2 regions of the Paenibacillus yonginensis genome follow, and region 2 is predicted to be linked to the other one. Evidence: predicted binding sites of a transcription regulator. Region 2 holds the regulator's gene; the other holds the start of a gene.
The links. Region 2 encodes CtsR, which represses protease genes until heat stress. Its sites were predicted from a motif close to ATGGTCAATAAAGGTCAAACA; they were not measured.

Region 1 (14,850 bases), 330 kb from region 2:
CGCCTCCTGAAGTGCAACCTTTATCTGGAAGGGTCCGTCTTAAGCAGTAAATCAACAAGTAATAACTACCAATTCAGAAGATGGAGGGGTTCAAAATGAATATTTGGGCAAAGAGATTGGGAGCAATGATGTTAGCGGGTGGACTGATTGCAGGAGGTTCGGCAGCGGTTTCACTTCTCCAGCCGGGGGCTGAGGTTTATGCGGCAGACAGCGAAACTCAGAATACGATTACGGTGACTGGCAGCGGTGAAGTGTCTGTTAAACCGGATGTGGCTTATTTATCTTTGGGCGTGGAGACCTCGGCGGCAACAGCCAAAGAAGCCCAAGCGAAAAATGCGGCCAGCCTGCAAAAGCTGACTTCGCTGCTGAAAGATACCTGGAAGATCAGCACAGCCAACATTCAGACGAGCCAGTTCTATGTGCAGCCGAACTACACGTATAATGACAAAGAAGGCCAAAAAGTTACCGGGTATACGGCTTATCACACCCTCCGCGTCAAATATCAAGACCTTGATAAGATCGGACAGCTGCTGGATGCAGCCTCAAATGCCGGTGCCAACCGGATCGATAACGTAACTTTTACCGTCGATAATCCGGATCAATATCAGGAGCAAGTCATTACTAAAGCTATGGCGGATGCCGGGGTTAAAGCGGGCATTATCGCGAAAGCGTCCGGACGAGGCCTGGGCGTTGTAGTGAACGTGGTTCAGAACGATGGCGGCTATACGCCGATTGTTAAACAAGGGGAAGCATTGATTGCGCATGCTGCCGCCGACAGTGCTGCCAGCACGTCGATCGAAACCGGCGAGCTGACAGTGAAAACGACGCTGACTGTCCAATATGCAATGAAATAAGGATTTGCTGAATAACCGCAGCCTGCTTGAAGCCGATTCCGTTATCGGTTATCTTGTGAGCTGTCTTCGATGAGCGGTCCGCCATGGCGGGCCGTTTTTCTTTATACTAGCCTTTTATCCCTTGGGGACAGATCTCCGGTTGCCGCTTCTCCCGAGTCTTCATATGTTAGATAGAGAGTTTAGCTGACAGATGCTGGAGGGAGATACATGAGTTATCAATACACGGCAATCGGCGATTCGCTCACGACCGGCTTTGGCGCGCTGCCCGGGAACGGCTTTGTGCCCGTCTACCGCCGGATGGCGGAAGTGAAGCTTCGCGGATTTGTTGCTTATTCCAATCTGGGGGTCAACGGGCTGATCAGCTCGGAGCTGGACCGGAGGGTGGAGCGGTATTCGGCTTACCGGCAGTCGCTGCGCGAAGCCGATATCATCACCATTTCCATAGGAGGCAACGATTTGATTCGGGCGGCAAAAGCGGCACAAAGCCAGCCTTCGAACTCATCTCGGATTCTGCGCAGCGCTCTTGAGGAGTGCAAGCAGCATTTCTCCAATGTTGTTGGACAGGTGTACCGGTTGAAATCAGGCTCCCGGAAGCCTTATATCATTAGGGCTGTAGGTTTATATAATCCTTATCCTCAGATTGGGGAGGCAACGGACTGGGTTCTGCAGTTTAACCGTTATGCGGGTCAGTATACCAATCAAGTGTACGGGCTCGCCAACATTTATCCGGATTTCGTGGGCCGGGAGAGGGAGCTGTTGTTCCTGGATCATCTGCATCCGAACGGAAGAGGATATCGTACGATCGCCGAGCATTTGAACGCGCTTGGATATGGAAGACTGGGGTAGCGAGCCTGTGGTAAGGCCGGAGGCTTGGGCGGGATGGTTACAGATCGAAACCTGATATAAAAAAATGTCATAGACTTCGGACCGCATTCCTGATGGAATGCGGTTTTACTATTTTTGGGGGAGAGGAGGAAATGGCAGGATTGTCTCTGGATTGTTACCTGAACTTTAATACTGGATACAAGAGAGAGGCTATAATAAAACGGGTAAAGAATGGTAATGAACAAAGTAAGATAAAGAAAGATAGATAAGGAAACAAGGAAACAAGGAAACAAATGACAACCCCAGAAAGCTAGGCAGGAAAGGGATGACAAACATGAACAGAAACCAAAAATGGACGGGAGCCCTGCTGGCAGCTGCTCTGCTGTTTGGAGCAGGAGCCGGCTCCGCCGAGTTTGCGGCAGCGGCCTCCTCAAAGGCAGCCCCGGCTGTACAAGCACCAGCAGCTTTTAATCTGAAACTAAATGGAAAACAGCTGGCCCGGAAGGCTTTGGCCGGACAAGAAGGCAGCTTGGTGCCGCTGGCGGCGATCCGCGACGGGTTGGGACTGAAGGTCTCTTATGAGCCCAAGACAAAAACCTACCAGATCACACGAGGCAATATTTCAGTCAAGCTGGTACCCAGCGGTTACGGCACTGTTCAGACCGTGATCAACGGAGCCAAATCGTACACGGGATACGAATGGGTCAATAAGCAGGGCTACAATTATGTGTCTGTACATTTGCTGACGGACAGCCTGGGTTACCGGGCCGGATGGGACAACGCCACCAAGACGGTCAATCTGGTTCCGCTTCAGCTGAACAACATGAAAGTAACGGTCCAAACCTTGTCGCAATCGGATAAAGTAACGAATATTCAAATCGAATATCCGGTAATCAGCGGCTTGACAAATGCGGAGGTTCAGCAGCAGATCAACAAGCGGTTTAAGGACTGGGCGGACGCTTATTTGCAGGATTCGCTGAAGCGCTCCAAGGATTTGGGACCTGGCCCTCAGGGCGCGAAAAATGAATTCGACATGAATTATCTGGTTACGTATAATCGCAACGGCTATATCAGCTTCCGCATGCTGAATTATGATTACACAGGCGGAGCGCACGGCATGAGCGGTCTCGAAGGAATTACAATCCGGCTGAGCGACGGCAAACAGATCGAGCTTGCCAATCTGCTGAAAGCCAATCCGGATTATTTGAAGGTCGTAGACAAGACAGTAGCGGCCAAGCTGAAGAAAGATCCAGGTTATTTTGGCGGGTTCACTACGGCGGGAGACAAACCGGACTTCTATCTGAAGGATGATGGCATCGTCGTATTCTTCCAGCTGTATGAATACCTGCCTTATGCAGCGGGCTTCCCGGAATATTATATTCCTTTCTCTGCGCTGCTTCCTAATGGAGCAAGTCCGTTTGAAGAGCAGTAATCGTAAACAGACTGGGTCTAAAACAACAAAGCAGATACTTCCCCGGGGAGTATCTGCTTTGTTGTTTGGAGGGACGGACATTCTCTTGTTTGGACAAAGGGGTATGTCCTTTCCCAAAAAGAAAAAGAACTCACAGAATTGAAGTCTGTGAGTTCTTCTCTGTGAATCTCGATCTGTTCAGGCAGCTGTTTATACGCCTTCCGAGTTCACTTTCTCGATCACTTTGTCGATCAAGCCGTATTCTTTGGCTTCCGCCGCGGTCATGAAGTAGTCGCGGTCGGTGTCTTTTTCGATGCGTTCCAAAGGTTGACCCGTGCGTTCCGCCAGGATTTTGTTCAGGCTGTCGCGCATTTTCAGGATGCGGCGAGCGCGGATTTCGATATCCGTTGCTTGACCTTCGGCTCCGCCCAGCGGCTGGTGAATCATGACTTCGCTGTTTGGCAGCGCGTAGCGTTTGCCTTTCGCGCCGGCGTTCAGCAGGAACGCGCCCATGGAAGCGGCCATGCCCACGCAGATCGTGGAGACGTCGGATTTGATGAACTGCATCGTATCATAAATCGCCATGCCTGCCGTAATGGAACCGCCAGGGCTGTTAATGTAGAGGTGAATGTCCTTGCCAGGCTCTTCGGCATCCAGGAACAGCATTTGCGCGATAATGGAGTTGGCCACAACGTCGTTCACTTGGGAGCCAAGGAAAATGATCCGGTCTTTGAGCAATCTGGAATAAATGTCGTAAGCACGCTCTCCGCGGTTACTTTGTTCGACGACCATAGGAATATAACTCACGATAAAACCCTCCTAAATAATAATGTTAAGTCATATGCTCAGTGCCCGGCAATCAGAAGCCGCAGCAGGCCTTAACAGGTTGAACCCGATTGGGTCCGGCGATTACAGGATTGACCAAAACCCCGTACTTTAAACCCCGCCCCCAGAGTCAGACACTGTTAATAACCACATCATAAACAATTTCAAACAGAAAGTCAAAGAAAGTCAAACTAACCGATCAAAAAAAGCCCGAATCCTCGGACTAATGGTTAAACATATATAGGACGCTGTTAAAGGTTAAAAATAAGATGGCGCGCCCGCGAGGAATCGAACCTCGATCTCAGGCTCCGGAGGCCTACGTCATATCCATTGGACCACGGGCGCATAAAGAAAAAAATCCATTTGACCTCAAATAAAGTCAACAGAATTCATTATAGCCGCATCCAAATTAAAAAGCAAGCCCATAAAAGCAAAGTTGAGTCACATTTTCTGCAGGATCGCGGGATTGCGAATAACGCATGGAAAACTTGCTCATTCTACGGACGATACACTTGCAACAGGAGCAGAAATTGGTTAGAATATCAGTGGGACTTAAAACGTTAACCCGGGACATTTTAAGACCAGAGGAATGGAGAGAGATAGTCGAAGCCGCAGGAGTGAAGACATTGCGAGATTTGTTGGAGATCCAAAAGCAGCTTCTGCCTGATCTCATGGACGTTCTCAAGAAGAGATATCTGATCCTGAACCAGATCATGCTTGAAGAAGTCATCGGAAGGCGCACACTGGCGCTCTCCCTGAATATGACGGAACGCGTATTGCGCGCGGAAACCGATCTCCTTAAAGCTCAAGGTCTTATTGAAATCGAGAATGTGGGCATGAGAATCAGTGAAGCTGGCCGCCAGCTGCTGGAGCAGATGAAGCCGTTCGTGAAAGAACTGCTGGGGCTGTCCGAAATGGAGAAGAAGATCCGCGATACCTATGGGCTGCGCAAGGTGGTTGTGGTTCCAGGCGACTGCGAAGCGGCCGCAACGGCCAAACGCGAACTGGGACGCGCAGGAGCAAGAGCTTTGCTTGAAGTAATCGGGGAAAATGACGTAGTCGCCGTAACCGGCGGTTCAACGCTGGCCGTTATGGCCGAGCAGCTCACCCCCCCATCGGCACCTATTAAAGGAAGCTGGTTTGTACCGGCTCGCGGAGGTTTGGGTGAAAGCCTGGAGATTCAGGCCAACACGATCGCTTCCGGCATGGCCAAACGTGTCGGCGCCGAATACCGGCTGCTGCATGTGCCTGATTTGCTGGGCAGGGAAGCTTATGAATCCCTTGTTCATGATCACAACATTCAAGAGATCGTAAGCCTGATCCGCAAGGCGCGGATCGTGGTGCACGGCATTGGAGACGCCATGGAGATGGCGCGCAGACGCAAGCTGGATGCTGAGATGGTGCAAGAGCTCGCAAGAGACGGAGCCATTGCCGAATCCTTCGGTTATTATTTTAACGAGCAGGGCGCCGTAGTTCACAAGATGTTGACCTTGGGTCTGAGGCTTGAGGACATCAAATCTACGGAGACGATCATCGGTATTGCGGGCGGGCGCAGCAAAGCGCAGGCCATTCATGCTGTTCTGAAGTTTGGCCAGGAGGATATCCTGATCACGGACGAGGCGGCAGCCGAAGAAATTGTCAAGTCGCTGTAGAACGCAGAAACGGTACGAATTAACGTTGTTTTACTCAGGTCATCAGGCCTGACTAAATATAAAAAATATATTTTCTTTGGGAGGATCTATCAATGAGTGTAAAAGTAGGCATTAACGGTTTTGGACGTATTGGTCGCTTGGCATTCCGTCGTATTCAAGAAGTAGAAGGTATCGAAGTAGTAGCAATCAACGACTTGACTGACGCAAAAATGCTGGCACACCTTCTTAAATATGATACAACTCAAGGCAAATTCAACGGTGACGTTGAAGTTCACGAAGGTTTCTTCAAAGTAAACGGCAAAGAAGTTAAAGTTCTGGCTAACCGCAACCCTGAAGAGCTTCCTTGGGGCGACCTGGGCGTTGACATCGTTCTGGAGTGCACAGGCTTCTTCACAACTAAAGAAAAAGCTGAGCTTCACCTGAAAGGCGGAGCTAAGAAAGTGGTTATCTCTGCTCCAGCTACAGGCGACATGAAAACGATCGTTTACAACGTAAACCATGAAACGCTTGACGGTTCTGAAACTGTTATCTCCGGTGCTTCTTGCACAACGAACTGCTTGGCTCCTATGGCTAAAACTTTGAACGACGCTTTCGGCATCGTTGAAGGTTTGATGACTACCATTCACGCTTACACTGGCGACCAAAACACTTTGGACGCTCCACATGCGAAAGGTGACTTCCGCCGCGCTCGTGCCGCTGCCGAGAACATCATTCCTAACACAACTGGCGCTGCTAAAGCCATCGGCCTGGTTATTCCTGAACTGCAAGGCAAATTGGACGGCGCTGCACAACGTGTGCCTGTACCAACTGGTTCCCTGACTGAGCTGGTAACGGTATTGAACAAGAAAGTAACCGTTGACGAAGTTAATGCGGCTATGAAAGCTGCAGCTGACCCGCAAACATTTGGTTACACAGAAGACGAAATCGTTTCTTCCGATATCAAAGGTATGACTTTCGGCTCCCTGTTCGATGCTACTCAAACTAAAGTGTTGACTGTTGGCGACCAACAATTGGTGAAAACAGTAGCTTGGTACGACAACGAAATGTCCTACACTGCACAGCTCGTTCGTACTTTGGAACACTTCGCAAAACTGGCTAAATAATAGCCTTGCTTGAAACCAAAGAGCGGAAACAGCCAGTGTTTCCGCTCTTTATACATGATGAGTGCTTTTCCTTGAATTGCAGATAATCAAATTTAAGGGTGCGGAGGAACGAACCATGAATAAAAAAAGTGTTCGCGATGTAGAAGTAACAGGCAAACGTGTCTTTGTGCGCGTAGATTTTAACGTGCCGCTCGAAGACGGCAAAATTACGGATGACACTCGGATCCGCGAAACGCTTCCTACGATCAAATATTTGATCGAAAACGGCGCGAAAGTGATTCTGGCGAGCCACCTGGGCCGTCCCAAAGGTGAAGTCAACGAATCCATGCGTTTGACTGCTCCTGCTGAACGTTTGGCTGAGCTGCTGGGCAAACCGGTTGCCAAAGCGGATGAAGCTGTAGGCGAAGCCGTGAAAGCCAAAATCGCCGAATTGAACAATGGCGATGTGCTTGTGCTTGAGAACGTGCGCTTCTATCCGGGCGAAGAGAAAAACGATCCGGAGCTGGCCAAACAATTCGCCGAGCTTGCCGATCTGTTCGTCAATGACGCTTTTGGCGCCGCTCACCGTGCGCATGCTTCCACGGAAGGTATCGCACATTATCTGCCGGCCGTATCCGGTCTGTTGATGGAGAAAGAATTGTCCGTTCTGGGCAAAGCCTTGTCCAATCCGGACCGTCCTTTCACCGCGATCATCGGCGGCTCCAAAGTTAAAGATAAGATCGACGTGATCGACAACCTGCTGAACCTTGCAGACAACGTACTTATTGGCGGCGGCTTGTCCTACACCTTCTTCAAGGCTCAAGGCCATGAAATCGGTTTGTCCCTGTGCGACGATTCCAAATTGGACGTAGCTCTGGGCTTCATCGAGAAAGCCAAGAAGCTCGGCAAGAACTTCCTGCTTCCAGTCGACTGCGTGATCGCTGACGACTTCAAAGCAGATGCCAACAAAGATATCGTAGATATCGACAGCATCCCGCAAGGCTGGGAAGGCGTGGACATCGGTCCGAAAACCCGTGCTATGTATGCTGATGTCATCAAGAACTCCAAACTCGTCGTTTGGAACGGACCTATGGGTGTATTCGAAATCGAGCCGTTCTCAAACGGAACACGCGAAGTAGCTGAAGCTTGCGCAACTACAGAAGGCTACACCATCATCGGCGGCGGCGACTCCGCAGCGGCAGCAGAGAAATTCCATCTGGCTGACAAAATGGATCATATCTCCACCGGCGGCGGCGCATCCCTTGAATTCATGGAAGGCAAAGCTCTTCCAGGCGTAGTGGCTCTGAACGATAAATAAGAACAGGCCGCAGGGGCCTGTCCCCAAGTTTTTAAGAAAGAAACACTGGAGGTTTAACGGCATGAGAACACCAATCATTGCAGGGAACTGGAAAATGTTCAAAACGGTTTCCGAAGCCAAAACGTTCTTCGAAGAAGTTAAGGGCAAAGCGGAAGTAGCCGGCGTGGAAAGCGTCATCTGCGCTCCGTTTACCAACCTCCCGGCTTTGGTGGAGGCCGCTAAAGGCACTTCCATCAAAATCGGCGCCCAAAACCTTCACTTCGAAGACGAAGGCGCATTTACCGGCGAAATCAGCGGCAAAATGCTGCAGGAGCTCGGTGTCGATTACGTCATCATCGGGCACTCCGAACGCCGTGCTTATTTCGGCGAAACGGACGAAATCGTAAACAAAAAGGTACATGCTGCATTCAAATACGGCATCACGCCGATCCCTTGCGTAGGGGAGAAGCTGGAAGAGCGTGAAGCGGGTCAAACCAAAGAGGTAGTTAAGGTGCAAACCGAAGCTGCGCTTCAAGGTTTGACAGCCGAACAGGCTGCTCAAGTCGTTATCGCTTATGAGCCAATCTGGGCGATCGGCACAGGCAAATCTTCCACGGCTCAAGATGCCAACGAAGTTATCGCTTATATCCGCAGTCTGGTGGATGGCTTGTACGGCTCCGAAACGGCCGGCAAAATCCGCATTCAATACGGCGGCAGCGTGAAACCTGAGAACGTTAAGGAATACATGAGCGAAAACGACATCGACGGCGCGCTCGTAGGCGGCGCAAGCCTGCAGCCTGCTTCCTACATCGCTCTGGTTGAGGGGGCCAAGTAAGATGGCTGGAAATACTGTACCTAGACCCGTAGCCCTGATCATCATGGACGGTTTCGGTCTTCGCAATACGGTAGAAGGCAATGCGGTTGCCCAAGCCAAGAAACCGAACTATGACCGTTACCTGAAAGAATATCCGAATACCACTTTGACCGCCTGCGGCGAAGCGGTAGGTTTGCCTGAAGGCCAAATGGGCAACTCCGAAGTTGGTCACTTGAACATCGGCGCAGGCCGCATTGTTTATCAGGATCTGACCCGGATTTCGAAATCGATTCGCGAAGGCGAGTTTTTCGAGAATCAAACCTTGGTTGAAGCGGTTCGCTCTGCCAAGAAAAACGGCAAGAAGCTGCATCTGTACGGCCTTTTGTCCGACGGCGGCGTGCACGCGCACATCGACCATTTGTTTGCGATGCTGGAGCTGGCCAAGAAAGAAGATATGCAAGAAGTGTATATCCATGCTTTCCTTGACGGCCGCGACGTAGCTCCGGACAGCGGTGAAGGTTACCTGAGCCAGCTGATCAAGAAGATTGAAGAGATTGGCATCGGCAAAATCGCCACCCTTTCCGGCCGTTACTACTCCATGGACCGCGACAAACGCTGGGACCGCGTAGAGAAGTCTTACCGTGCGATCGTCTACGGTGAAGGCCCTCATTACGTGGACGCACTCCAAGCTGTTAAGGATTCTTACAGCAACGGCGTGTTTGACGAATTTATGGTGCCGACCGTAATTGTGGACGGTCAAGGAGAGCCGGTAGGTTCCGTGGAGTCCGGCGATTCCGTCGTGTTCCTGAACTTCCGTCCGGACCGTGCGATCCAGCTGTCCCAAGTGTTTACGAACCTTGATTTCCGCGGCTTCGACCGTGGACCGAAATTCCCTGAAGGCCTGCATTTCGTATGCTTGACCCTGTTCAGTGAAACGGTAGGAGGATATGTAGCCTACGAGCCTAAGAACCTGGACAACACGCTGGGTGAAGTGCTTGTGCAGCATAACAAGAAACAGCTTCGCATTGCAGAGACTGAAAAATACCCTCACGTAACGTTCTTCTTCAGCGGCGGACGCGATGTGGAGCTTCCGGGCGAAACCCGTATCCTCATCAATTCGCCGAAAGTGGCCACTTATGACCTGAAGCCTGAAATGAGCGCCTACGAAGTAGCGGCTGCAGCCGTGAAAGAGATCGAAGAAGAAAACTTCGATACGATCATCCTGAACTTCGCCAACCCGGACATGGTTGGACACTCCGGCATGCTGGAGCCAACGATCAAGGCGGTTGAAGTAACGGACGAATGTGTAGGGAAAGTCGTGGATGCCGTTGTATCCAAAGGCGGAGTAGCGATCATTATCGCCGACCACGGCAATGCGGACATGGTATTTGACGAGAATGGCCGTCCTTTCACGGCTCATACAACGAACCCGGTTCCGTTCATTGTAACTTCCCATGACGTTGTTCTGCGCGAGCATGGCATTTTGGCAGACGTTGCGCCAACAATCCTGGATCTGATGCAGCTGCCTCAGCCGGCCGAAATGACAGGCCAATCCATGATCGCCAGCCGCAAATAAGCCTGCTTGCTTGCGAAAGCAGACATAAAGCGTTAGACTTCTGCTCAGAGAATGTTTATCAGCCAACACTGGCTGTTACCTGCAGCCAGAATGAAAAATGAATTCGAAAAGGAGAATACTCAAAATGACTATTATTTCTGACGTATACGCACGCGAAGTCCTTGACTCCCGCGGCAATCCGACTGTTGAAGTTGAAGTTTACCTGGAATCCGGCGCTATCGGCCGCGCAATCGTACCATCCGGTGCTTCCACAGGCGCTCACGAAGCGGTTGAGCTTCGCGACGACGACAAATCCCGTTACCTGGGCAAAGGTGTTCTGAAAGCCGTTGCCAACGTTAACGACATCATCGCTCCTGAAGTAATTGGCATGGACGCTCTGGACCAACTGGGCATCGACAAAATGATGATCGCTTTGGACGGAACCCCTAACAAAGGCAAACTGGGTGCCAACGCAATCCTGGCGGTTTCCATGGCTGTAGCCCGCGCTGCAGCTGATGCTTTGGACCTGCCTCTGTACGTTTACCTCGGCGGATTCAACGCTAAGCAGCTGCCGGTTCCTATGATGAACATCGTGAACGGCGGCGCACATGCCGACAATAACGTTGACGTGCAAGAATTCATGGTACTCCCTGTAGGCGCTCCAAGCTTCAAAGAAGCGCTTCGTATGGGTGCTGAAATCTTCCACAACCTGAAATCCGTATTGAAAGGCAAAGGCCTGAATACAGCAGTTGGCGACGAAGGCGGCTTTGCTCCTAACTTCACTTCCAACGAAGACGCTTTGAGCTCCATTATCGAAGCGATCGAGAAAGCCGGATATACGCCAGGCAAAGATGTATTCCTCGGTATGGACGTTGCTTCCACTGAGTTCTACAAAGACGGCAAATACCACCTGGAAGGCGAAGGCAAATCCTTCACTTCTGCTGAATTCGTGGACCTGCTCGCTTCTTGGGTAGATAAATACCCAATCATCACGATCGAAGACGGCTGCTCCGAAGACGACTGGGAAGGCTGGAAGCTGCTGACTGAGAAACTGGGCGGCAAAATCCAACTTGTTGGTGACGACCTGTTCGTAACGAACACAGAACGTCTGGCTAAAGGTATCGAAGACGGCATCGGCAACTCGATCCTGATCAAAGTTAACCAAATCGGTACTTTGACAGAAACTTTCGACGCTATTGAAATGGCTAAACGTGCTGGTTACACAGCTGTTGTCTCCCACCGTTCCGGTGAGTCCGAAGACAGCACAATCGCCGACATCGCAGTTGCGACAAACGCAGGCCAAATCAAAACAGGTGCTCCTTCCCGTACAGACCGTATCGCAAAATACAACCAATTGCTTCGCATCGAAGACCAATTGGGCGAACTTGCTCAATACAACGGCTTGAAATCCTTCTACAACCTGAAGAAATAAGAAGGTTTGTAGTGGCCTTAGCCTTACGGCTCCAAATAAGCCATCCATCCCCTGGTATACTTCGGTATGCCGGGGGTTTTTATATTTGGGCGAGCTGGAGGTCGTTTCACTCCTGCATGAATCCTTTCGAATTTGACTTAAATATGGCAAACTTGTGTTCATTCGTATACAATGACTGCAGGGAGAGCCATACGTCCATACCATTTGTGATAAAGGAGGCGGGCGGCATGAGACACTTATTTCAACTGAACGCCGTATGGAACGGCGGCCGCAACAGTGAAGGAACTATCGAGACCGGCAATTTGAAAACGGTTATCTCCATTCCGGAGCCTATGGGCGGACCTGGAGTCGGAACCAACCCGGATGAAATGCTGCTCGGAGCTGCGGCAACCTGTTATCTGATTACTTTGGCAGCCGCACTGGAAAGAGCCGGAATTGAGACAGAGAGCTTGACGCTGAACTCCGAAGGGACGGTGGACGTCACCAACAATATTTTCACCTATGAAAGTATTGTGCATCGGCCGCATATCGTGCTTAAGGCCGGTTCCGGTGAGCGCGAGGTGGAGCGGGCGAGGTTAATCGCCGGTAAATCGGAGGGAGCCTGCATGATCTCCCGGGCGCTAGCAGGAAATGTTGCACTGACAACCGAGCCTGATATTGAGGTGGCAGCCGCCAAGGCGGCGCAATAAGACAGAAGGTTTCATAAATAGCTCGAAGGCCGCAGGTTTCTGCGGCCTTTTTTATAAGCGGTGGTACATAGCCTGACCTTGGAATGTGAAGGCCTGGAAGGTGGATGAGATCCGGATTTCCGAGGCTGGCAGGTTCAGCCCGTCTGGGATTTCAAGCCAAACCAGAGAGTTGGAGGATGGGGGAGGGGAAAGCAAAATCGTGACTGCGGACGTTCTGCATGTGATCGCTAGAAGCTATGGAATTCAACAGCCTGTGATTACTTATATTAGGCACAGCGAGAATCGGACTTACAGGGTGGATGGAGCAGACGGTGGCAGCTACCTGCTGCGCATTCATCAGCCCGTGAAGGACAGCATGGCCGGCCCGCAGCATACCTTTGAAGGACTCCTTGTTGAGCTGGACATGCTTGAGCAGCTTGCCAAAGGAAGCAGCCTGCTTGTACAAGCTCCTTTACGTCAGACGGATGGAGAGTTGATCTTTGTCCTGAAACAGGGAGGGGAGACGCTAAACTGCTCTATGCTCACCTGGCTTGAAGGCCGGGATATACAAAGAGAGGATACGGCTGCTCCGGAGATGGCGCAGAAGCTTGGGACACAGGTGGCGAAGCTGCATGCTTTTTTTAAAGGTTACAAGTATGCCGGGCTGAAGTACCGCCCCAGCCAAGACCTTTCGTATAACGAACGTTTGGTGCAAACGATCAAGCGGGGAGCTCCGGTCGGTCTGTTTGCAAATGGGGATGTCCTCATCCTTGAGGAAACGATCCAGCTAGTCAATTCCAGGCTGCGGTGGCTCGAGATCACCGAGGACACGTGGGGGCTCATCCACGGCGATCTGGGGATGGGCAATACGCTAATTAATGACGAAGGAGAAACCAGCTTCATTGATTTTGGATTTTTTGGCCCGGGCTACTATTTTCCTTCCAGTCACAGGAATGTCTTTCTGGACAGTTATTATGAGTATTTTGGAATGGAGCCCTACGATTTGCAACTAGTAGAAGGCTTGATGTTAATTGCCATTATCGGTTTCTATGCTTTTGAGCTGGAGAATGAGGCTTATCAGGATTGGATGCGGGAGCGTATGCACAAGCTGTGCAGGGACTTATGCAGGCCTTATTTGGCCGGGGAACGTATTTTTTACAAGTTTTAAAAAAGAATCCCTGGACCAGTAAGCCTAATACAAACGGCGCCCGCTAACGGGCGCCGTTCGTATTTCGGGGTCGTACAGGGTTAAAAGGAGCTGCGCTAAAAGCTTTGCTGAGCTTTCAACCCTGAGATCTTACTCTTAAGCCTGTTGCAGGCCAAAAGCTTCAGCTACAAGCTGGTAGGAACGCAGGCGGGCTTCCAGATCGTAGATCGGAGACACAAGCAGCAGCTCTTCGGTCTGATATTCCTCCGCCAGCTTCTCCAGCTTCGCTTTGACCTGTTCAGGTGTACCGATAACCCGTCTTTCTCGTGCAGCTTCCAGGCGGGATAGATCGTATGGCGTGTAAGGATAGTTCTTCGCTGTTTCGACGGACGGCAGATAGGCAAGCTCCATGCCGGTCTCCAGCGCGTAGAAATACAAGCTGACGCTGGAGGACAGATCAAGCGCCTCTTCTTCGGTCTCGGCGCAGATCACCATGACGGCGGCAAGGGCACGGGGTCCTTCTTCCATCAGGGACGGTACGAACCTTTCCCGGTACATGTGGACCGACTCCGCGCCGCCGGCCGTGCCGAAGAACTGCGCGAAGGCATACGAAGCACCGACTTCGGCAGCCAGTCCAGCGGTGCCGCCGCTGGACCCGAGCAGCCACAGCTCCGGTGCCGTTGGCACGGACGGGGCTGCCAGCAGGCCCGGGAAGCGGTGGTCGGCCGGTACGGCGTCGTTCAGGTACGCAATCAGGTCAACGACCTGCTGCGGATAAGTGTCGCCGTGATGGTACCGGCCTTCCTGCAGCGCCCGTGTGGACAAGGGCCGGCCGCCCGGCGCGCGGCCGATCCCGAGATCGATCCGGCCGGGGTACAGTGCCTCCAGCAGGCGGAAATTCTCCGCCACTTTATAGGCGCTGTAGTGCGGCAGCATGATGCCGCCGGAGCCTACCCGGATCCGCGAAGTGTGCGATGCCAGGTGGGCGATCAGCACCTCCGGGCTGGAGTGGGCCAGGCTGCGCGAGCTGTGATGCTCGGATACCCAATATCGGTGGTAGCCGAGGCGGTCTGCCTCCTGAGCCAGCCGGGTGGTATCGGATAAGGCCTGCACGGCCGTTCCGCCTTCATTTATATGCGATTGGTCGAGAACACCTAGTCTCGTTAACATGTCATCACCTCAATCCTACTTTAACAATTTAAGGGGTGGAAGGTCAAAGTTTTATTGTTTCATAACAATAGAAATCGGACTTTATTTACAATAGACGGGATAGATCCGGACACGGTGC
Region 2 (14,850 bases):
GCGGACTGATGGATGTCCGTCCAAGCAGTGAGAGGGTAGCATAGGCAAATCCGTGCTACATAACCTTGGGCTGTGATGGGGAGCGAAAATTGCAGTAGCGAAGGTCATGATCTCACACTGCCAAGAAAAGCCTCTAGCCAGGTGAAGGTGCCCGTACCGTAAACCGACACAGGTAGGCGAGAAGAGAATTCTAAGGCGCGCGGAAGAACTCTCGTTAAGGAACTCGGCAAAATGACCCCGTAACTTCGGGAGAAGGGGTGCCTCGGTAGGGTGAATAGCCCGAGGGGGCCGCAGTGAAAAGGCCCAAGCGACTGTTTAGCAAAAACACAGGTCTGTGCGAAGCCGCAAGGCGAAGTATACGGGCTGACGCCTGCCCGGTGCTGGAAGGTTAAGGGGAGTGGTTAGGAGGTAACTCCGAAGCTATGAACTGAAGCCCCAGTAAACGGCGGCCGTAACTATAACGGTCCTAAGGTAGCGAAATTCCTTGTCAGGTAAATTCTGACCCGCACGAATGGCGTAACGACTTGGGCGCTGTCTCAACGAGAGATCCGGTGAAATTTTAATACCTGTGAAGATGCAGGTTACCCGCGACAAGACGGAAAGACCCCATGGAGCTTTACTGCAGCTTGATATTGGACTTTGATACGATTTGTACAGGATAGGTGGGAGCCTAGGAAGAGGGAGCGCAAGCTTCCTTGGAGGCGCCGTTGGGATACCACCCTGATCGTATCGGAGTTCTAACCTGGTACCGTGAACCGGTATGGGGACAGTGTCAGGTGGGCAGTTTGACTGGGGCGGTCGCCTCCTAAAGAGTAACGGAGGCGCCCCAAGGTTCCCTCAGAATGGTTGGAAATCATTCGAAGAGTGCAAAGGCAAAAGGGAGCTTGACTGCGAGACTGACAAGTCGAGCAGGGACGAAAGTCGGGCTTAGTGATCCGGTGGTACCGCATGGAAGGGCCATCGCTCAACGGATAAAAGCTACCCTGGGGATAACAGGCTTATCTCCCCCAAGAGTCCACATCGACGGGGAGGTTTGGCACCTCGATGTCGGCTCATCGCATCCTGGGGCTGAAGTAGGTCCCAAGGGTTGGGCTGTTCGCCCATTAAAGCGGTACGCGAGCTGGGTTCAGAACGTCGTGAGACAGTTCGGTCCCTATCTGTCGTGGGCGTAGGAAATTTGAGAGGAGCTGTCCTTAGTACGAGAGGACCGGGATGGACGCACCGCTGGTGCACCAGTTGTTCCGCCAGGAGCACAGCTGGGTAGCTAAGTGCGGAAGGGATAAGCGCTGAAAGCATCTAAGCGTGAAGCCCCCCTCAAGATGAGATTTCCCAGTATGTAAGACCCCTTGAAGACGACGAGGTAGATAGGCTGGAGGTGGAAGTGCAGCAATGCATGGAGCTGACCAGTACTAATCGGTCGAGGGCTTATCCAAAATGGACCCACCAAAGTGAAGAGACGCTGACGAAGCGAACTCCGAATACTTTGGCGGGGACCCCGAGAACAACTAATTCACAATTGATTGTTTCGTATCCAGTTTTCAGGTGATCAAACATCTGAACCGATTTTAAGCTGCATGTCCTTTCTAGGGTCTGATCTTTTGCTGAAGCGAAAGACGCGGAAGTGAAGCAGCGCAAAAATCATGTTTGGTGGCGATGGCGGAGGGGTTCCACACGTACCCATCCCGAACACGACCGTTAAGCCCTCCAGCGCCGATGGTACTTGGACCGCAGGGTCCTGGGAGAGTAGGACGCCGCCAAGCGAACTGAAGACCACTGTTGATAACTTCAACGGTGGTCTTTATTTTTTATATAGAATTAAACTTCGTTTAACAATATCCGCTTGTTTATCCCCAAATTCCCTTCCATGCGACTTTGGAGCTCCCGGTTGACTTCTTTTCATTCACAGTTTATCCATAGCGGTGATAAGATCGGAACAACAGATGAGGGGATTTTTCAGAAATACACCAATTCATCCCCATCATCCACGGCTTATCCGCTTTGACAATGATAATTTTAGTGTGCTATCAGCTCAAACCATTGTTTTTGTCGAGGTTATCCACAGATTTTAACTTGATTGGGTGTTTGGTTAAAGCCCTGTAAAAAAATGTGGGGTATAAACCCTGGAAATGGGATTAAGCCGGCCTGTTCTGTTCGCAAAAAGCTGAAACGGGTAATAATAAGGAGAAGCGGAATTGATTTTCGATAAGAATAAATAAGGGTTTCAAAACCCAAACTAATCATAAAAGGGAATGTAATTATAAACGGGAAAACTCTTGGCAAAAATAAAAAGTGTGCTATAATATGAATAAAGTCAAAGAAAGTCAAAGTCAATAACAACCGATTGAAACAATCGGGATAAGCTTCAAAAGTGTTTCTGTATGGCTGAGGAGGGGAAGGAATTGCGCAACATCTCGGATATTATTGAGAAATATCTAAAAAGCATGATGCATGAAAGTCCTTCCGGCGCCGTAGAAATTCAGCGCAACGATTTGGCTGATAAATTCTCCTGTGTGCCTTCCCAGATCAATTATGTAATAAGCACTAGATTTACGCTGGAGAAAGGCTATCTTGTGGAGAGCAAGCGCGGCGGCGGCGGTTATATTCGTATCAGGCGCGTGGAGCTTCCGGGACCGATGTCGCTCCATACTCATCTGCATCAGACGATCGGCTCTGAAATAGGCCAGGCTGCTGCAGAAGGGCTGATTTATCAATTGGAAGAAGCGAAGGTGCTGACGCCTCGCGAAGCCAATCTGATGAGAGCGGCTGTCTCCAGAGAAGTATTGGCCTTGAAGCTGCCCTATAGGGATCAGATCAGGGCGAATATCATGAAAGCCATGTTGATTTCGCTGTTAAGCAGGTAGCGGATGGCAAGGTTTTGAATAGGCTTTAGATAGGCTCAACTCGATTTGGATGTATCTTGAGGAATTTGTACCGCATGTCAGATATTTCGTAAGGAGGGATGCCGAATGCTTTGCCAGGAATGTGGGAAGCGACCGGCCAGTCTTCATTTCAGCAAAATTGTAAATGGAGATAAAAGCGAATATCATTTATGTGAGGCTTGCGCCAGGGAAAAAGGGGAGTTGATTCCCGGAACATCGGGAGGATTCTCCATTCATAACCTTTTGTCCGGACTGCTTAATTTCGAGACGGTCGAGCAAGGCAAACGGGCCGAAAGCCCCGAGAATTTAAGATGTGAAGTCTGCGGCATGACTTACTCCCAGTTCAGCAAGCTGGGCAGATTCGGCTGCAGCTCTTGTTATAAATATTTTAATGACCGTTTGGACCCGCTATTCAAAAGAGTTCACGGCAGCACTGTCCACACCGGGAAAGTCCCGGTGCGCGTTGGCGGAGCGATCCGGACGAAACGGCAGATTGATGATCTGAAACGCCGTTTGCAGGACAGCATTGACCATGAGGAATTTGAGGCTGCTGCTCAGCTTCGGGACCAGATTCGGGAGCTCGAGAGGCAAATCAGCGAGTGACAGGGGGTCAAAACAATGAGTGCTATCCGTTTTACTGAACAGCCGTTAAGCCACTGGATGAAGACGACCGGCGCCGAGTCGGAAATTGTGATCAGCAGCCGGGTGCGGATTGCCCGCAATCTGAAGCAGCATCCTTTTCCACTGCTGGCTACGAACCGGCATCTGGAGGAAGTTCAGGATGAGCTTAAGGAAGTATTGGACGATCCAAGGTTTCAGGTTTATGGAGAAATCCATCCGATTGAGCTGTCCGGACTTGATGAGCTGAATAAGAAAATGCTGGTGGAGAAACATCTGATCAGTCCGAATCTGGCTAATGAATCCAGAAACGGTGCTGTATTTATAAGTGATGATGAAAGCTTGAGCATCATGGTCAACGAAGAAGACCATCTCCGCATTCAATGCTTGTATCCGGGCTTCCAACTGAAGGAAGCATGGGAGAAAGCGACGGCTGTGGATGATATTTTTGAAGACCATGTAAATTTTGCTTTTGATGATAAAAGAGGGTATCTGACCAGCTGCCCAACGAATGTAGGCACGGGTCTCCGCGCATCGGTCATGATGCATCTGCCCGCGCTGGTGCTGACGCAGCAGATTAACCGTATTTTGTCGGCGGTCTCGCAAATCGGCTTGACTGTCCGGGGCATCTACGGCGAAGGCAGCGAAGCGATGGGGAACTTGTTTCAAATCTCAAATCAGATTACACTGGGACAAAGCGAAGCGGAAATTATTGATAATCTCCGCAGCGTAGTGCTCCAAATTATCGGGCATGAGAAAGCGGCCCGGGAAAGATTGATCCAGGAATCCCGGCTTCGGGTTACCGACCGGGTGATGCGTTCTTTCGGCATTCTGTCCCATGCGGCGATGATCGATTCAAAAGAAGCGGCTCAACGTTTGTCGGACGTCCGGCTTGGCGTAGATCTTGGGCTGATCGAGGGTTTGACCCCTCAATGCCTGAATGAGCTGATGGTGCTTACCCAGCCCGGCTTCCTGTACAACAGCTATGATGGCAGCGTGGAGCCGGGGGAAATGGATATGTACCGCGCCAGACTGATCCGGGAGAAACTGGGTAAAGTTTAAAGTAAAGTGACACCTTAGAGAAACCTAAAGATACATCCGAAGAAGTACCTAAAGTAAGAAAAGGTAAATTCACCAATCATGGAGGTGCAGGAGAATGATGTTTGGACGATTTACGGAACGTGCACAGAAAGTGCTGGCCTTGGCTCAAGAAGAAGCGGTAAGGCTCGGCCATAACAATATCGGGACAGAACATATTTTGCTGGGGCTGATTCGTGAAGGAGAAGGCATCGCCGCTAAAGCGCTTGTCGGACTCGGCCTTGGACTTGAGAAGATTCAAGATGAAGTTGAAACCTTGATTGGACGCGGCCAGGAACAGCCGACCAATATTGCATATACACCACGCGCCAAGAAGGTCATCGAGCTGTCGATGGATGAAGCGCGGAAGCTCGGCCATACTTATGTGGGCACAGAGCACATTTTGCTGGGACTGATCCGTGAAGGGGAAGGCGTAGCGGCCCGCGTGCTGAACAACCTGGGCATCAGCCTGAACAAGGCCCGCCAGCAAGTGCTGCAGCTGCTGGGCAGCAGCGAAGCGGTATCCAGCCACCACGGCCAGCCGGCAAACGTCAATACGCCGACGCTGGACAGCTTGGCTCGTGATCTTACCGCTTTTGCCAAAGAAGGCAATCTCGATCCGGTTATCGGACGCGCCAAAGAAATTGAACGCGTGATTCAGGTGCTCAGCCGCCGGACCAAAAACAACCCGGTGCTGATCGGTGAACCAGGGGTAGGTAAAACGGCGATCGCCGAAGGCCTAGCCCAACGCATCGTGGACAACGAAATTCCGGAAACGCTTCGAGATAAACGCGTTATGACGCTGGATATGGGTTCTGTCGTAGCCGGAACCAAATACCGCGGCGAATTTGAAGACCGCTTGAAAAAGATCATGGATGAAATCCGCCAGGCGGGCAATATCATCCTCTTCATTGATGAGCTTCATACGCTGATCGGTGCAGGCGGCGCGGAAGGCGCGATCGACGCCTCCAACATCCTGAAGCCGGCTTTGGCCCGCGGCGAGCTGCAGTGCATCGGCGCCACAACGCTGGATGAATACAGAAAATATATCGAGAAAGACGCGGCGCTGGAACGCCGGTTCCAACCAATCACGGTTGACCAGCCGTCTCCGGAAGAAGCTATTCAAATTCTGATGGGCCTGCGTGACCGTTATGAAGCGCATCACCGCGTAAAAATTACCGATGAAGCGATTGAACAGGCCGTTAAGCTGTCTGACCGTTACATCTCTGACCGGTTCCTGCCGGACAAAGCGATCGACTTGATCGATGAAGCGGGTTCCAAAGTCAGATTGAATTCTTATACGGCTCCGCCAAACCTGAAACAGCTTGAAAGCCGTCTGGAGGACATCCGCAAGGAGAAAGACGCTGCGGTTCAATCCCAGGAATTCGAGAAAGCGGCGGCTCTCCGCGATACGGAGCAGAAGATCCGTGAAGAGCTGGAGACCACCAAAAACCAATGGAAAGAAAAACAAGGCCGTACCGATTCCGAGGTAACGCCTGAAGATATCGCTCAGGTCGTCGCCAGCTGGACCGGTATCCCGGTAAACAAACTGAAAGAGGAAGAAACCGAACGCCTCTTGAATATGGAGCAGATCCTGCATGAACGCGTCATCGGTCAGGAGGAAGCCGTTAAGGCTGTCAGCCGCGCCATCCGCCGTGCCCGTGCGGGTCTGAAGGATCCGAAACGTCCGATGGGTTCGTTTATTTTCCTCGGACCAACCGGTGTAGGCAAAACCGAGCTTGCCCGCGCGCTGGCGGAAGCGATGTTTGGTGACGAAAATGCAGTTATCCGGATCGACATGTCCGAATACATGGAGAAACATTCGACTTCCCGACTCGTCGGAGCGCCTCCGGGATATGTGGGTTATGAAGAAGGCGGCCAGCTGACGGAAAAAGTGCGCCGCAAACCTTACTCCGTAGTTCTGCTCGACGAAATCGAAAAAGCACACCCTGAGGTGTTCAACATCCTGCTTCAAGTGCTTGAAGATGGACGTCTGACAGACTCCAAAGGCCGTGTGGTTGACTTCCGCAACACGCTGATCATCCTGACGTCCAACGTCGGCGCCGAAGCGATCAAACGGAACACAACCATGGGCTTCACTGCTGCGGTTGACGCCGGCGCGGATTATGACAACATGAAAGGCAAAGTGATGGATGAGCTGAAGAAAAGCTTCCGTCCGGAGTTCCTGAACCGGATCGACGAAATTATCGTCTTCCATTCCCTCCAGGAAGCTCACATTGCCGAAATCGTTACGCTCATGTCCGAAGAGCTGCGCAAACGGCTGCGTGAATACGACGTCGATTTCCTGCTCACCGACAAAGCGAAAGCGTTCCTGGCTAAAGCCGGATTCGACCCGGCTTACGGCGCACGTCCGCTTCGCCGCGCGATTCAGAAGCATATCGAGGACCGCTTGTCCGAAGAGCTGCTGACCGGAAACGTGAAGAAAGGCGATTCGCTCATCATTGATGAGGAGAACGGCGAACTGACCGTAAACCCGGCAGGAAAAATTTCCTCGGAGGCGTAATTTCTCCAGAAAAGAATTTGCCCGATGGGGCGCTAAAGGAAACAAAGGCCGACCTGACATACACTGTCAGGCCGGCCTTTTGTTGTACGCCCAGCATGGGCGTCATCTCTAGGGTGAAAGTCCCGAATGGGGGCTGGCGAGCGCCTACCATTAGCCAAGGGCAAGGGTGTCCATCGTGAGGTGGAATCTGAAGGAAGCCGGAGGCAAAAGCACGAGCCAAGGTACACGAACTGGATTTGAGGCAGGAGCAGTCGGATGAGTTGCCCATACACAACGAAATCCAAAGCCGCCAAGGGCTAATCCTGTAGACTCCAGTGGTTGCGGGCGGAAAGATGACGTTCTTATCTGGGGAGGCCTGCCGGATAGGCAAGAAAAAAAAAACTTGTAACCGTAGCCGAGAGGCTACGCTGAACCGGCAGGAGTCAGCAGAGGCCATAGTACGTAAGCTGTTGCAACAGCCTACGGAAGGGCTGAACCGAAAGGAGAGAGGAAACCGATGCGTTCGTACGAAGAGCAACGACAGCAGAATATCTCGCCAGAGAGCTTGCGGCAAAGAGAAGCGGTGAAGCCGCCAGGGTATGCCGGAGCGCCGAGTTCTTTGTCGGCACAAGTCGCCCCTTCCTCTCGCGAAGCAAAGAACAACTTGCTGGAGCGAATGCTCGAAGGAGATAACCTTCGGCTCGCCTATAAACGAGTGGTAGAGAACGGAGGAGCGCCCGGTGTGGACCAAGTAACGGTAGCGAATCTACAAGCTTACTTGAAAACACACTGGGAATCGGCGAAAGCTAAACTTCTAGCAGGTACCTACAGACCTGCGCCAGTCAAACGGGTGGAAATCCCCAAACCCGGAGGCGATGTACGGCTGTTAGGCATCCCGACCGTGATGGACCGCTTTCTCCAGCAAGCCCTTTTACAAGTCATGAACCCGATCTTTGACACGCAATTCTCGTGGTATAGCTATGGCTTTCGACCGGGAAAGAGTGCCCACGACGCCGTGAAACAAGCCCAAAGATATATCCAAAGCGGCCTGAGATGGGTCGTGGATCTCGATCTGGAGAAATTCTTTGACCGGGTAAACCACGACATACTGATGGCAAGAGTGGCGCGGAAAGTGGAGGACAAAAGAGTGCTGACACTGATCCGTGCCTACCTGAACGCTGGAGTGATGGTAGATGGAAAGCTGGAGCGCAGCCGAGAAGGAACGCCGCAGGGTGGGCCCCTGAGTCCGCTTTTAGCGAACATATTGCTGGATGACTTGGACAAGGAGCTAATGGAACGAGGACTGCGATTTGTCCGCTATGCGGACGACTGCAACATCTTCGTCGCCAGCAAACGTGCGGGCGAACGCGTCATGGAGTCGGTAACACGCTTTGTAGAAGGAAAGCTGAAACTGAAAGTGAATCGAGAGAAAAGTGCGGTAGACCGCCCGTGGAACCGAAAGTTCCTCGGCTTTAGTTTCCTGAGGGATAAGAAAGCGACAATTTGTTTAGCCCCACAAACCATCTCGCGATTCAAGGAGAAGGTACGGGAGCTGACGAGCCGAACGCGGTCGATGTCCATGGAAAACAGGATTATGCAATTAAACCGCTACCTCATCGGCTGGATTGGATATTTCCGAATCGCATCGGCGAAGAGCCACTGTGAAAGATTCGATCAATGGATTCGCCGCAGACTGCGTATGTGCTTATGGAAGCAGTGGAAACGGGTACGCACTCGAATCCGTGAGCTTAGAGCACTCGGCGTTCCAGAGTGGGCTTGCTTTGCGATGGGCAACTCTAGACGAGGTGCATGGGAAATGTCCCGAAACACAAACAACGCCCTTCCGACTTCCTACTGGGAAGCGAAAGGGCTGAAAAGTTTGCTTTCTCGTTATTTGGAGCTTTGTTAACCTTTTGGAACCGCCGTATGCGGACCCGCATGTACGGTGGTGTGAGAGGACGGGGGTTAGTCACCCCCTCCTACTCGATTGTTTAAGAGGGGAGGAGGCGTTTTCTGTGTTCCTTCTTTGTTCCTGGTCTAATCCTCCCGAACTGTTCTGCTAAAGATTTTCCGCTTTTTGCCGATGAAAAGGATAAGGAAAATAGACCGGGAGGAACTTTTGTTCTGTCAGCAGAAGTGGTAAACTTTTTAATGGTGACTATTGAATAGGGAGAGATCAATGGCTAAAACTAAAACAAAATTTTTCTGTTCGGAATGCGGCTACGAAACGCCGAAATGGTACGGAAAATGTCCGGGATGCGGGGCTTGGAACTCCATGGTCGAAGAATTGGAAACCGTGGTCAAGACGCAGGGCATGTCGACTGGCATTTTCCAAAGTAAAGAAAAGCCGCTTCCCATCATAAGCATAGATAGTGGTACCGAGCAAAGGGTGCAGACTGGCATTGGCGAATTGAACCGCGTGCTTGGCGGAGGGCTTGTGCCGGGATCGCTGATTCTGGTCGGCGGAGATCCGGGCATCGGCAAATCGACCCTGCTTTTGCAAACCTCACATGAGCTGGCCAAGTCCGGATTAAGGGTCTTATATATTTCAGGCGAAGAATCCGTCCGCCAGACGAAGATGCGCGCTGAAAGGCTTGGCGCTTTATCCGCGGAGCTGTATGTCCTGTGTGAAAGCAGCGTGGAACGGATTGAAGAAGCGATTGACAGTGTAAAACCGGATTTCCTGGTTATAGATTCGATACAAACGGTGTATTTGTCGGAAATTACGAGTGCGCCAGGCAGCGTCTCGCAGGTCCGGGAATGCACGGGACGTTTCATGCGGATTGCCAAAGGGCAGGGCATTGCCACCGTCCTGGTCGGGCATGTAACGAAAGAAGGAGCGATCGCCGGCCCGCGAATGTTGGAGCATATGGTCGATTGCGTGCTTTATTTCGAAGGAGAACGCCATCATACGTACCGTCTGCTGCGGGCCGTCAAGAACCGGTTCGGGAGCACCAATGAAATCGGCATCTTCGAAATGAACGAATCCGGTTTGGCCGAGGTGTCGAATCCTTCCGAATTGTTCCTGTCGGAAAGATCGGCGGGAGCGGCGGGTTCAACAGTCGTAGCCAGTATGGAGGGCACCCGCCCGATGCTGGTAGAGCTCCAGGCGCTGATTGCGGCCACTCATTTCCCGGCGCCCAGAAGAATGGGTACCGGCGTGGATCTTCACCGGATGAACCTGATTATTGCGGTGCTGGAGAAACGGATGGGCATGTTCCTTCAGAACCAGGATGCCTACCTGAATGTGGCCGGAGGCGTGCGGCTTGACGAGCCGGCCGTCGATCTGGCGATTGCGGTCAGCATCGCTTCAAGCTTCAGAGACGTTCCGACCAAGCCGGACGACGTGATCTTCGGCGAAATCGGCTTGACGGGCGAGGTCCGGGCGGTGTCCCGGGCGGAGCAGCGTGTGCGGGAAGCGGCAAAACTCGGCTTTAAACGGGTTATTTTACCGGAGAAAAGTTTAAAGGGGTGGAACAGCCCCAAAGAAATAAAGGTCATCGGCGTGAACACGGTAGCTGAGGCGCTGTCGGCCGCGTTAAATTAGGGGGCAAAGAGGGAATGAAGGAACCGAACCAACTGGACAAAATGAATGACCTGCTTAGGCTTGTCGCGCCGGGTACCGCATTTCGCGACGGGCTTGAGAATGTGCTCCGGGCCAAGACGGGAGGACTGCTGGTTGTCGGCTACAGCCCCGAAGTGATGGAGGTTGTGGAGGGCGGATTTTTTATCAACTGCGATTTCTCGCCAAACTATCTGTATGAGCTGGCCAAGATGGACGGGGCGATTATTCTCAGCGAGGATTTGAAGCGGATTTTATATGCGAATACCCAGCTGATCCCGGATTCGTCCATTTCCTCTTCGGAGACCGGAATCCGGCACCGTACCGCCGAACGGGTGGCCAAACAGACGGGCAAACTCGTTGTATCCATCTCGCAGCGCCGGAATATTATTACCTTGTATCAAGGCGGGCTCCGGTATTCCCTGAAAGAGATCGGCGTTATCCTGACGAAAGCCAATCAGGCGATTCAGACACTGGAGAAATACAGATCGGTGCTGAATCAGGCTTTGACCAACCTTTCGGCGTCAGAGTTTGAAGAGCTGGTAACGCTGCCTGAAGTGATCAATGTCATCCAGCGGGTGGAAATGGTAATCCGGGTCAAACTCGAGATTAAACGGTTTATTAACGAGCTTGGAACTGAAGGCAGGCTGATCAGCATGCAGATGGAAGAGCTGGTCAGCAACATGGAGGAAGAGGCGTGGCTGCTGTATAAAGATTATGCCAAAGAGGACGATGATGATGCGATCCGCAATATCATTATGGGGCTCAAGCGTTCCAGCGATGACGAACTGCTGGATGTTCATCACCTCACCCGCCTGCTCGGTTATCCGTCGTCAGCAGCCACCTCGGAGGAGATTATCGCGCCAAGAGGCTACCGGATCCTGAACAAGATTCCTCGTCTGCCTAACGTCATTGTTCATAACCTGGTGGAACGGTTTGAAATGCTGCCGGGGATCATGATGGCTACGATCGAAGAGCTTGATGAAGTCGACGGTATCGGGGAGTCCCGGGCCAGAGCCATCAAGGAAGGATTAAAACGGCTGCAAGATCAGGTATTTATTGACAGGCAAATCTGATTCGACTAAAATACAGGGATGCGGCTGGGCTTCGAGCCGAACCCTTATCTTTTTTAAGTCTAGACGGGATCGGGTTTGCCAGCAGCTGCTGGTATTCCCAAGTAACCTTCGGGCAGTTTTGGGCTCATTCGAAGACGGGTTGGGGACAATAACTACAGAGGTGAAGAAATGATAACTAAATCAATTCCGAACATGTTTACGCTCGGTAACTTGTTTATCGGAATGATCGCCATCATGTTGACGCAAAGCGGCAAGTATAGTTTGGCTGCCATTATGGTCATCGTGGCGATGCTGCTGGACGGACTCGACGGGCGTGCTGCGAGAGCGCTGGGATGCCAAAGCGAATTCGGTAAGGAGCTTGATTCGTTGTCAGACGTCATTTCTTTCGGCATTGCGCCGGCCATGATTATGTACAGCATCTCGTTCCACAGCGTGCCTACGGCGCTTGCCTGGATTGTGACGGCGATCTTCCCGATGTGTGGTGCACTGCGATTAGCAAGGTTCAACGTCAAGCCTGGGATTCCGGGGTATTTCGTTGGTTTGCCGATTCCGGCTGCGGGAAGCGTGCTGGCGACGCTTTCGCTGTTCCACAAAGAAATCAGCGCGCCTTATTTTATTGTGGCGATGCTGCTGCTCTCTTATTTAATGGTCAGCTCGGTCAGATATCCGAATTTCAAGAAAATCGGGCTTCCCCGCAAGGCCATCTGGATTGCGCCCTGGATCGTCATTGCAGCGATTATTATTGCCGTGAAATTTCCAGAGGAGTTATCCAAACTGATTTTTATCCCGCTTGTCATTTATGCCTTGTATGGTGTTAAACAAAATATTGAACGATTCTTTAAACGGAAAAATCATTCCTCGGAAGATATTTATCGCTCCAAGAACTCATAATATAGCTGACAAGAAAGCCGTCCGGCATGCGGACGGCTTTTTTAGTAGGCCCCTGCACAAGGAGCGGGGGCTGGATTTATTTTAGCTTCAGGACAAGTTAAACAAACCAAGCGTACTGCACTTTCTGGACTCATTCTCGACAACTTCATCCATATTGATATCAAGCAAATTGCAGAGCGCGGACATATAGAACAAATTACGTCCGAGTTCGGCGCTGATCGCTTCCCGGCAATGGTCGCAAAGCTGCCCGTGCACATGTTTGCCCACGACTTCCTTGGCCTGCTCAAGGCTCATTTCCGGTTCAAGAACTTGTTTGGTTGCATGGAGTTCAATGCAGCCGCATTCCGTTACCGCTTTGACCACAGCTCGATTGACAGAAGCGCTGCTCTGGCCGTTTTTGGAGAGAACATCCAGCAGACTGCGGTGACGGAGCAGCAATTCGGAGACTTGTTCCTGAAAAGACTGTAAGGTTAATGCGCTCATTTATCCATCCACCTTTAATTAAGTTAAGTTGCATTTATTATAGTCTAGCCCTAAAACCATTTTCAACCAGAAAGAAGACAGTTTCTCCCCCGATCTTTCCTCCATGGGAAGCCCCGCCGCCGGTTTAGCCTTGGTACATTCAGAAAAATATTTCGTGATCCACGGATTGAAATTCCAACATTTGGTTCATACTGGGTACTAAAAGGAGGTGAAAGGACTCCATGTTAAAGAGAGCCTTTCAAATTATGGCAGGCCTTTGCGGGGCCTGGGCCGGGTATACCAATGAAGCCCTGTTTTCATTTCTGCCGCAGTCTTTCCAACATGCAATGGTCTCTATGAATGAGTTGAGCGTTCATCTTATTTTTGCTGCTGTGGGAGCTTGTCTGTTTCTTCTGATCTTCTCTATTTTTGCCAACATGATCTCAGACCGGGTGCTTTCAGGCATCAGCTCTTTATCCAGACAACCGATGGACCAGCTCGTAGCGGGTTCAGTGGGATTGATTGCAGGACTTTTGATTTCGCTGCTGCTTTATCCGGCTACTACATGGCTTGGGGATATGAGCGATTGGGTGAGGCTGGCCAGCGTCTGCTTATTGGGTTATGCCGGTCTGCGAATCGGGCTGGAGAAAAAGGATGAGCTCGGCGCATTCTGGAAATCGGGCAAATGGAACGCCGTCCAAGCCGAAGAGAAATGGGCGCATGAGCATAAAATTCTGGATACAAGCGTCATCATTGACGGCCGGATTGCGGACATTTGCAAAACCGGATTTATTGAAGGGACGATTGTGATCCCTCAGTTTGTGCTGGAAGAGCTGCAGCATATTGCCGACTCGTCCGACCTGCTCAAGCGAAATAGAGGCCGCCGGGGACTCGACATCCTGAACAAAATCCAGAAGGAGCTGGATGTGCAGGTGCTGATCTACGAAGGCGATTTCGAAGAAATTTCCGAAGTGGACAGCAAGCTGGTCAAACTGGCCAAGCTGCTGCACGGCAAAGTTGTTACCAATGACTTCAACCTGAATAAAGTGTGCGAGCTGCAAGGCGTATCCGTGCTGAATATTAACGACCTGGCCAACGCTGTGAAGCCGGTAGTCTTGCCTGGTGAAGAAATCATGGTGCAGGTCATCAAGGACGGCAAGGAATACGGCCAGGGCGTAGCTTATCTGGATGACGGTACCATGATTGTCGTCGAGGGCGGCCGCGATTTTATCGGCAGCATCACCGAAGTGCTGGTGACAAGCGTGCTGCAGACCTCGGCGGGACGGATGATTTTTGCCAAGCCGAAACTGTTGGAAAAAGCCCAATAACAAGGTATGATGGATGAAGGAAAAGGCGGGCGTGAACAGCCGGCGGCCGGCTTAATCGGCGTTTGCCGCTGTCATCCGGCGGCCTGACGCTTGGGTCCGCATCATCATATGCAGCAGGGCAGGAGATACCAGTGACGGATAAGGGAACAATGCGGCAAGCAGGCGCAGTGATTGTAGCCGCAGGCCGCGGAACGCGGATGGGTACGGCGGAAAGCAAGCAGTACTTGCTGCTGGACGGCAAACCGATTATTGTACATACGCTTGAGGTTTTCCAGCGGGAGCCCCTCGTTTCGGAGATTGTGCTTGTCACAGGCGAACAGGATGTGGAGCGCTGCCGTCAGTGGGTGAGCAGCTATGGACTGAATAAAGTGACCAAGGTGATTCCAGGCGGGTCCGAACGTCAGGATTCGGTATATAAAGGGCTGCAGGAGCTGGCGGCTGAGTGGGTGCTGGT

Region 1: the regulator CtsR is predicted to act here: its motif matches at 4,088-4,108, upstream of clpP (ATP-dependent Clp endopeptidase proteolytic subunit ClpP).

Annotation. Positions count from the first base shown of each region.
Region 1 covers NZ_CP014167.1:3,980,144-3,994,993, reverse strand. The annotation lists gene AWM70_RS18130 (SIMPL domain-containing protein) at 96-854, shown strand; gene AWM70_RS18125 (SGNH/GDSL hydrolase family protein) at 1,062-1,700, shown strand; gene AWM70_RS18120 (PdaC/SigV domain-containing protein) at 2,014-3,111, shown strand; gene clpP (ATP-dependent Clp endopeptidase proteolytic subunit ClpP) at 3,301-3,897, opposite strand; tRNA gene AWM70_RS18110 (tRNA-Arg) at 4,186-4,260, opposite strand; gene AWM70_RS18105 (sugar-binding transcriptional regulator) at 4,542-5,567, shown strand; gene gap (type I glyceraldehyde-3-phosphate dehydrogenase) at 5,660-6,670, shown strand; gene AWM70_RS18095 (phosphoglycerate kinase) at 6,786-7,967, shown strand; gene tpiA (triose-phosphate isomerase) at 8,029-8,781, shown strand; gene gpmI (2,3-bisphosphoglycerate-independent phosphoglycerate mutase) at 8,783-10,336, shown strand; gene eno (phosphopyruvate hydratase) at 10,461-11,747, shown strand; gene AWM70_RS18075 (OsmC family protein) at 11,975-12,436, shown strand; gene AWM70_RS18070 (phosphotransferase enzyme family protein) at 12,522-13,583, shown strand; gene AWM70_RS18065 (LLM class flavin-dependent oxidoreductase) at 13,719-14,732, opposite strand.
Region 2 covers NZ_CP014167.1:3,652,300-3,667,149, reverse strand. The annotation lists rRNA gene AWM70_RS16760 (23S ribosomal RNA) at 1-1,433, shown strand, start outside; rRNA gene rrf (5S ribosomal RNA) at 1,644-1,760, shown strand; gene AWM70_RS16750 (CtsR family transcriptional regulator) at 2,400-2,861, shown strand; gene AWM70_RS16745 (protein-arginine kinase activator protein McsA) at 2,967-3,482, shown strand; gene AWM70_RS16740 (protein-arginine kinase McsB) at 3,498-4,559, shown strand; gene clpC (ATP-dependent protease ATP-binding subunit ClpC) at 4,654-7,098, shown strand; gene ltrA (group II intron reverse transcriptase/maturase) at 7,595-8,986, shown strand; gene radA (DNA repair protein RadA) at 9,257-10,624, shown strand; gene disA (DNA integrity scanning diadenylate cyclase DisA) at 10,639-11,715, shown strand; gene pssA (CDP-diacylglycerol--serine O-phosphatidyltransferase) at 11,884-12,606, shown strand; gene AWM70_RS16710 (nucleoside triphosphate pyrophosphohydrolase family protein) at 12,694-13,089, opposite strand; gene AWM70_RS16705 (PIN/TRAM domain-containing protein) at 13,311-14,396, shown strand; gene ispD (2-C-methyl-D-erythritol 4-phosphate cytidylyltransferase) at 14,546-14,850, shown strand, end outside.